2 regions of the Metabacillus sp. KJ11-3 genome follow, and region 1 is predicted to be linked to the other one. Evidence: a T-box and tRNA genes for the amino acid it is inferred to sense, from the RefSeq annotation. Region 1 holds a T-box; the other holds one or more tRNA genes.
The links. The T-box of region 1 lies ahead of ileS (isoleucine--tRNA ligase). A T-box ahead of a tRNA ligase gene usually reads a tRNA of that ligase, here a tRNA-Ile.

Region 2: it encodes a tRNA-Ile, which carries the amino acid that the T-box ahead of ileS (isoleucine--tRNA ligase) is inferred to sense. The anticodon was not compared.

The regions. Positions count from the first base shown of each region.
Region 1 covers NZ_CM147865.1:2,577,479-2,581,694, reverse strand. Annotated here, with positions in the region: gene AC0L8O_RS13115 (YlmH family RNA-binding protein) at 4-780, shown strand; gene AC0L8O_RS13110 (DivIVA domain-containing protein) at 906-1,412, shown strand; T-box leader at 1,485-1,713, shown strand; gene ileS (isoleucine--tRNA ligase) at 1,819-4,216, shown strand, end outside.
Region 2 covers NZ_CM147865.1:4,499,663-4,503,878, forward strand. Annotated here, with positions in the region: rRNA gene AC0L8O_RS22495 (23S ribosomal RNA) at 1-2,404, opposite strand, end outside; tRNA gene AC0L8O_RS22500 (tRNA-Ala) at 2,517-2,592, opposite strand; tRNA gene AC0L8O_RS22505 (tRNA-Ile) at 2,609-2,685, opposite strand; rRNA gene AC0L8O_RS22510 (16S ribosomal RNA) at 2,757-4,216, opposite strand, start outside.

The DNA.
Region 1 (4,216 bases):
ATTATGAATCAAATTTATCAACATTTTCGACATGAAGAACGGCAATTTATTGATCAAGTAGTAGAGTGGAAAGAAAACGTTCTAAATCAATACAGTCCAAAATTAACAGATTTTTTAGATCCTCGTGAACAGGAAATCGTCTCTTCTGTTATAGGAGAACATATAGATGTGAAGGTATCCTTTTCAGGTGGTGTTGAGGATACAGAAAGAAAGCGAGCTTTCCTCTATCCTGATTATTATCAAGTATCAGAGGAAGATTTTAAACTAGCTTTGTTTGAAGTACAATATGCCTCTAAATTTATTACCTTGCAACATAGGCAAGTATTAGGATCTTTAATGAGCCTTGGATTAAAACGCAGTAAGTTTGGAGACATTCGTTTTCATAATGATACAGTTCACTTTATATGTGCGACCGAGATCTCTGAGTATCTTAGTGCGAATTTTAAAGAGATTGGCCGTGCAAAGATATCTTTGAAAGAAATTGATTCTTATCAATTCATTCCTAACAAAGAAGAGGTACAAGAAATGGTCACAACTGTTTCTTCGTTACGACTAGATGTGGTAGGAGCAGCTATATATAATTTATCACGTCAAAAAATTCAACCTTTGATCACCAATGGCCATGTAAAGGTGAATTGGAAAGTCGTTGATTCAGCATCTTTTGAATGTCAAGATGGGGATACTTTATCAATACGAGGATATGGAAGAAGTAAATTGACTTCCGTTGAAGGAAGAACGAAAAAAGATCGAGTTAGGATTGTCGTTAGGAAACAAAAATAAAGTTTGTGCTATCATATAATAAAATAATTTAAAAGAAATAGCAGGATTTTCAACAAACATGTCGAAATATGATTTATAATGTTGTCAAGGATTAACTATTTCACTACATATTGGAGGTGGCATCCATGCCTTTAACACCTTTAGACATCCATAATAAGGAATTTAATAAAGGGTTTCGTGGATATGATGAGGATGAAGTAAATGAGTTTTTAGATCAAGTCATAAAAGATTACGAGATGATTATCCGCGAAAAGAAAGAACTTGAGTCTCGTGTAACAGAATTAAATGAAAAATTAGGTCACTTTACCAATATTGAAGAGACATTGAATAAATCAATTGTGATCGCTCAAGAAGCAGCAGAAGAAGTGAAGCGAAACGCTCAAAAAGAATCAAAGCTTATCATTAAAGAAGCTGAGAAAAATGCTGACCGTATTATTAATGAATCATTATCAAAATCACGAAAAATCGCGATGGAGATTGAAGAACTTAAAAAGCAATCTAAAGTATTTAGAACTCGGTTCCAAATGTTGATTGAAGCTCAACTTGACCTTCTTAAAAATGACGATTGGGATCATTTATTAGAGTATGAAGTTGAACCTGTTTTTGGTGAAGCAGAGGAAACAAAAAGCTAAACTTGACTTTTTGTTTTTTTATCGCATATAATACGGAAACGTAGATATTTTTTGAAAAACTTATAACACAAAAGTTAAACGGTGAAAGGGACAGTAGTCTTTTAGCAACCTTATTTAAGCGAATCGGGGATGGTGGAAGCTCGAAATAAGGTAAAAGATGAAGATCACCCTGGAGTTCCATGCTGAACATATCTAATAAGTAAGCTATGGCGATACATTCACGTTACGAATGATGGAGTGGATTAAATATTATATTTAATCTAATAGGGTGGTACCGCGAGATAACCTTCTCGTCCCTTGTAGGGATGAGAAGGTTTTTTGTGTTTTCATGAGGTTGGAATTAATCTTATGAGATAGAAAGCAGAAAATAGCTAAATTAAGATGAAAGAATTTGGAGGAATACTACATGGATTACAAAGATACCCTTTTGATGCCAAAGACAGATTTTCCGATGAGAGGGAATTTGCCTAAAAGAGAGCCATTAATCCAAGAAAAATGGGAAGACATGAAGATTTATGAAATGGTACAGGAACGAACAAAAGATCGTCCTCTTTTCGTTTTACATGATGGCCCTCCATATGCCAATGGTGACATTCATATGGGGCATGCTTTAAACAAAATCTTAAAAGACTTTATTGTACGCTTTAAATCTATGAGTGGATATTGTGCTCCTTATGTACCTGGTTGGGATACACATGGTTTACCGATTGAAACAGCCTTAACAAAAAACAAAAAAGTTAAAAGAAAAGAAATGTCTGTAGCTGAGTTCCGCAAGCTTTGTGAAGAGTATGCATGGGAGCAAATCAATGGTCAACGTGAGCAATTTAAGCGACTTGGTGTTCGTGGTGATTGGGAAAACCCTTATGTGACACTTAAACCGGAATATGAAGCACAACAAATTAAAGTGTTTGGTGAAATGGCGAAAAAAGGTTATATCTATAAAGGGTTAAAACCAGTATATTGGTCTCCATCAAGTGAATCAGCACTTGCTGAAGCAGAGATTGAATATGCAGACAAACGCTCACCATCAATTTATGTAGCATTTCCAGTGAAAGATGGTAAAGGTGTTCTTTCAAATGATGTGAAAATTGTGATTTGGACGACAACACCATGGACAATGCCAGCTAATTTAGGGATTTCAGTTCACCCTGAACTAGAATATAGTGTCATTACAGTAGATGGTGAAAAATATCTAGTTGCATCAGAATTAGTAGAATCTGTTGCTTCAACAATTGGTTGGGAAGATTATAAAGTTGATCAAACTGTAAAAGGATCCCAACTTGATCGTGTTGTAGCCAAACACCCAATTTACGATCGTGATTCATTAGTAATGCTTGGAGAGCATGTAACAAGTGAAGGTGGAACTGGTTGTGTTCATACGGCACCTGGTCACGGTGAAGATGACTTTGTTGTAGGTCAACAATATAACTTGGATGTTTTATGTCCTGTGGATGAAAAAGGATATATGACAAAGGATGCACCGGGCTTTGAAGGACTATTCTATGATGAAGCAAATAAACCAATCACAGAAAAGCTTCAAGAAGTTGGAGCATTATTAAAGCTTCAATTTATTACACACTCTTATCCACATGATTGGAGAACGAAAAAGCCAACTATTTTCCGTGCAACAGCACAGTGGTTTGCTTCTATTAAAGATTTCCGTGATGATCTATTGAAAGCTGTAAATGAAACAAAATGGGTGCCTGCATGGGGAGAGACGCGTCTTTATAATATGGTTCGTGATCGTGGAGATTGGTGTATTTCCCGTCAACGTGCTTGGGGTGTACCGATCCCTGTATTTTACGCTGAAAATGGTGAACCAATTATTACAGATGAAACGATTGAGCATGTGTCCAACTTGTTCAGAGACAATGGATCTAATATTTGGTTTGAGCGTGAAGCAAAAGATCTTTTACCAGAAGGATTTATACATGAAGGCAGCCCGAACGGTAAATTTACAAAAGAAAATGATATTATGGATGTTTGGTTTGATTCAGGTTCATCACACCAAGCTGTATTATTTGAAAGAGAAGATCTCCAAAGACCTGCTGATTTATATTTAGAAGGTTCTGATCAATATCGAGGTTGGTTTAACTCATCTTTATCAACTGCTGTAGCTGTTACTGGAATAGCGCCATACAAAGGTGTTCTAAGTCACGGTTTTGCACTTGATGGAGAAGGGCGGAAAATGAGTAAATCATTAGGTAATACAGTAGTTCCTGCTAAAGTTATGAACCAACTTGGTGGAGATATTCTTCGTTTATGGGTAGCTTCTGTTGATTATCAGGCAGATGTACGTGTTTCAGATGCAATTCTTAAACAAGTTGCTGAAGTATACAGAAAAATTCGTAACACATTCCGTTTCTTATTAGGAAACTTAAGTGATTTTAATCCAACTACAGATTCAGTAAGCTTGGAAAATTTACGTGATGTTGACCGTTACATGCTTGTAAAGCTTAATAAGCTAACGAAACGAGTTAGAGAAGCTTATGATCAATATGAGTTTGCAGCAATTTATCATGCAGTTCACAATTTCTGTACAATTGAATTAAGCTCATTCTACCTGGATTTTGCAAAAGACGTACTATATATTGAATCAAAAGAAAATCAAGAGCGTCGTGCTATTCAAACGGTGCTTTATGAAACATTACTTTCACTAGTTAAATTAGTAACACCAATTCTTCCACATACAGCTGATGAAGTTTGGGAACAAATTGACTCTGTTAAAGAAGTGAGTGTTCAACTTGTTGATATGCCTGAGGTAAAAGAGTATGAACAAGCAGATGAACTAGAAAAGAAATGGG
Region 2 (4,216 bases), 1.9 Mb from region 1:
TCCCTGCTCGACTTGTAGGTCTCGCAGTCAAGCTCCCTTGTGCCTTTACACTCTACGAATGATTTCCAACCATTCTGAGGGAACCTTTGGGCGCCTCCGTTACATTTTAGGAGGCGACCGCCCCAGTCAAACTGCCCACCTGACACTGTCTCCCAGCCCGATCAGGGCTGTGGGTTAGAATTTCAATACAGCCAGGGTAGTATCCCACCGACGCCTCCACCGAAGCTGGCGCTCCGGCTTCTCAGGCTCCTACCTATCCTGTACAAGCTGTACCAAAATTCAATATCAGGCTACAGTAAAGCTCCACGGGGTCTTTCCGTCCTGTCGCGGGTAACCTGCATCTTCACAGGTACTATAATTTCACCGAGTCTCTCGTTGAGACAGTGCCCAGATCGTTACGCCTTTCGTGCGGGTCGGAACTTACCCGACAAGGAATTTCGCTACCTTAGGACCGTTATAGTTACGGCCGCCGTTTACTGGGGCTTCGGTTCAAAGCTTCGCTTGCGCTAACCTCTCCCCTTAACCTTCCAGCACCGGGCAGGCGTCAGCCCCTATACTTCGCCTTGCGGCTTCGCAGAGACCTGTGTTTTTGCTAAACAGTCGCCTGGGCCTATTCACTGCGGCTTTTCCGGGCTATTCACCCTAAAAAGCACCCCTTCTCCCGAAGTTACGGGGTCATTTTGCCGAGTTCCTTAACGAGAGTTCTCTCGCTCACCTTAGGATTCTCTCCTCGCCTACCTGTGTCGGTTTGCGGTACGGGCACCTCTCACCTCGCTAGAGGCTTTTCTTGGCAGTGTGGAATCAGGAACTTCGGTACTATAGTTCCCTCGCCATCACAGCTCAGCTTATGTGACAATGGGATTTGCCTCATTGTCAGCCTAACTGCTTGGACGCGCATATCCAACAGCGCGCTTACCCTATCCTTCTGCGTCCCCCCATTGCTCAAATGGTGAGGAGGTGGTACAGGAATTTCTACCTGTTGGCCATCGCCTACGCCTTTCGGCCTCGGCTTAGGTCCCGACTAACCCTGAGCGGACGAGCCTTCCTCAGGAAACCTTAGGCATTCGGTGGAGGGGATTCTCACCCCTCTTTCGCTACTCATACCGGCATTCTCACTTCTAAGCGCTCCACCAGTCCTTACGGTCTGGCTTCTCAGCCCTTAGAACGCTCTCCTACCACTGTTCGTAAGAACAGTCCACAGCTTCGGTGATACGTTTAGCCCCGGTACATTTTCGGCGCAGAGTCACTCGACCAGTGAGCTATTACGCACTCTTTAAATGGTGGCTGCTTCTAAGCCAACATCCTGGTTGTCTAAGCAACTCCACATCCTTTTCCACTTAACGTATACTTTGGGACCTTAGCTGGTGGTCTGGGCTGTTTCCCTCTTGACTACGGATCTTATCACTCGCAGTCTGACTCCTGAACATAAGTCTTTGGCATTCGGAGTTTGACTGAATTCGGTAACCCGATGGGGGCCCCTAGTCCAATCAGTGCTCTACCTCCAAGACTCTCATTTCAAGGCTAGCCCTAAAGCTATTTCGGAGAGAACCAGCTATCTCCAGGTTCGATTGGAATTTCTCCGCTACCCACACCTCATCCCCGCACTTTTCAACGTGCGTGGGTTCGGGCCTCCATTCAGTGTTACCTGAACTTCACCCTGGACATGGGTAGATCACCTGGTTTCGGGTCTACGACCACGTACTCTGCACGCCCTATTCAGACTCGCTTTCGCTGCGGCTCCGTCTTATCAACTTAACCTTGCACGGGATCGTAACTCGCCGGTTCATTCTACAAAAGGCACGCCATTACCCATTAACGGGCTTTGACTACTTGTAGGCACACGGTTTCAGGATCTCTTTCACTCCCCTTCCGGGGTGCTTTTCACCTTTCCCTCACGGTACTGGTTCACTATCGGTCACTAGGGAGTATTTAGCCTTGGGAGATGGTCCTCCCTGCTTCCGACGGGATTTCTCGTGTCCCGCCGTACTCAGGATCCACTCTGGAGGGAACGAAGTTTCAACTACAGGGTTGTTACCTTCTTTGACGGGCCTTTCCAGACCTCTTCATTTACTCCGTTCCTTTGTAACTCCGTATAGAGTGTCCTACAACCCCAAGAGGCAAGCCTCTTGGTTTGGGCTAATTCCGTTTCGCTCGCCGCTACTCAGGAAATCGCGTTTGCTTTCTCTTCCTCCGGGTACTTAGATGTTTCAGTTCCCCGGGTCTGCCTTTATCACCCTATGTATTCAGGTGAAAATACTACTCCATTACGAGCAGTGGGTTTCCCCATTCGGAAATCTCCGGATCAAAGCTTACTTACAGCTCCCCGAAGCATATCGGTGTTAGTACCGTCCTTCATCGGCTCCTAGTGCCAAGGCATCCACCGTGCGCCCTTACTAACTTAACCTTCGACATCGAAGATGTCATTTACTTCATTAATAAGAGAATCACTAAACTAAGCGTTTAAACTCAGTGAATTACTTGAATTGTTTTTCGTTATCTAGTTTTCAAGGAACATTTGGTGGAGCCTAGCGGGATCGAACCGCTGACCTCCTGCGTGCAAAGCAGGCGCTCTCCCAGCTGAGCTAAGGCCCCGTAAATTAAATTAAGATGGTGGGCCTAAATGGACTCGAACCATCGACCTCACGCTTATCAGGCGTGCGCTCTAACCAGCTGAGCTATAGGCCCATCTCTATATGAAAAAAGAACAAAGTTCTCTCAAAACTAAACAAAATACCAAGCGTACCTCATATCCTTAGAAAGGAGGTGATCCAGCCGCACCTTCCGATACGGCTACCTTGTTACGACTTCACCCCAATCATCTATCCCACCTTAGGCGGCTGGCTCCTTACGGTTACCCCACCGACTTCGGGTGTTACAAACTCTCGTGGTGTGACGGGCGGTGTGTACAAGGCCCGGGAACGTATTCACCGCGGCATGCTGATCCGCGATTACTAGCGATTCCGGCTTCATGCAGGCGAGTTGCAGCCTGCAATCCGAACTGAGAATGGTTTTATGGGATTCGCTTGACTTCGCAGTCTTGCAGCCCTTTGTACCATCCATTGTAGCACGTGTGTAGCCCAGGTCATAAGGGGCATGATGATTTGACGTCATCCCCACCTTCCTCCGGTTTGTCACCGGCAGTCACCTTAGAGTGCCCAACTTAATGCTGGCAACTAAGATCAAGGGTTGCGCTCGTTGCGGGACTTAACCCAACATCTCACGACACGAGCTGACGACAACCATGCACCACCTGTCACTTCGTCCCCCGAAGGGGAACCTTCTATCTCTAGAAGTAGCGAAGGATGTCAAGACCTGGTAAGGTTCTTCGCGTTGCTTCGAATTAAACCACATGCTCCACCGCTTGTGCGGGCCCCCGTCAATTCCTTTGAGTTTCAGTCTTGCGACCGTACTCCCCAGGCGGAGTGCTTAATGCGTTTGCTGCAGCACTAAAGGGCGGAAACCCTCTAACACTTAGCACTCATCGTTTACGGCGTGGACTACCAGGGTATCTAATCCTGTTCGCTCCCCACGCTTTCGCGCCTCAGCGTCAGTTACAGACCAGAGAGTCGCCTTCGCCACTGGTGTTCCTCCACATCTCTACGCATTTCACCGCTACACGTGGAATTCCACTCTCCTCTTCTGCACTCAAGTTCCCCAGTTTCCAATGACCCTCCACGGTTGAGCCGTGGGCTTTCACATCAGACTTAAGAAACCGCCTGCGCGCGCTTTACGCCCAATAATTCCGGACAACGCTTGCCACCTACGTATTACCGCGGCTGCTGGCACGTAGTTAGCCGTGGCTTTCTGGTTAGGTACCGTCAAGGTACCAGCAGTTACTCTGGTACTTGTTCTTCCCTAACAACAGAACTTTACGACCCGAAGGCCTTCATCGTTCACGCGGCGTTGCTCCGTCAGACTTTCGTCCATTGCGGAAGATTCCCTACTGCTGCCTCCCGTAGGAGTCTGGGCCGTGTCTCAGTCCCAGTGTGGCCGATCACCCTCTCAGGTCGGCTACGCATCGTTGCCTTGGTGAGCCGTTACCTCACCAACTAGCTAATGCGCCGCGGGTCCATCTGTAAGTGACAGCCGAAGCCGTCTTTCAATCCCGAACCATGCGGTTCGAAATGTTATCCGGTATTAGCTCCGGTTTCCCGGAGTTATCCCAATCTTACAGGCAGGTTACCCACGTGTTACTCACCCGTCCGCCGCTAATCTT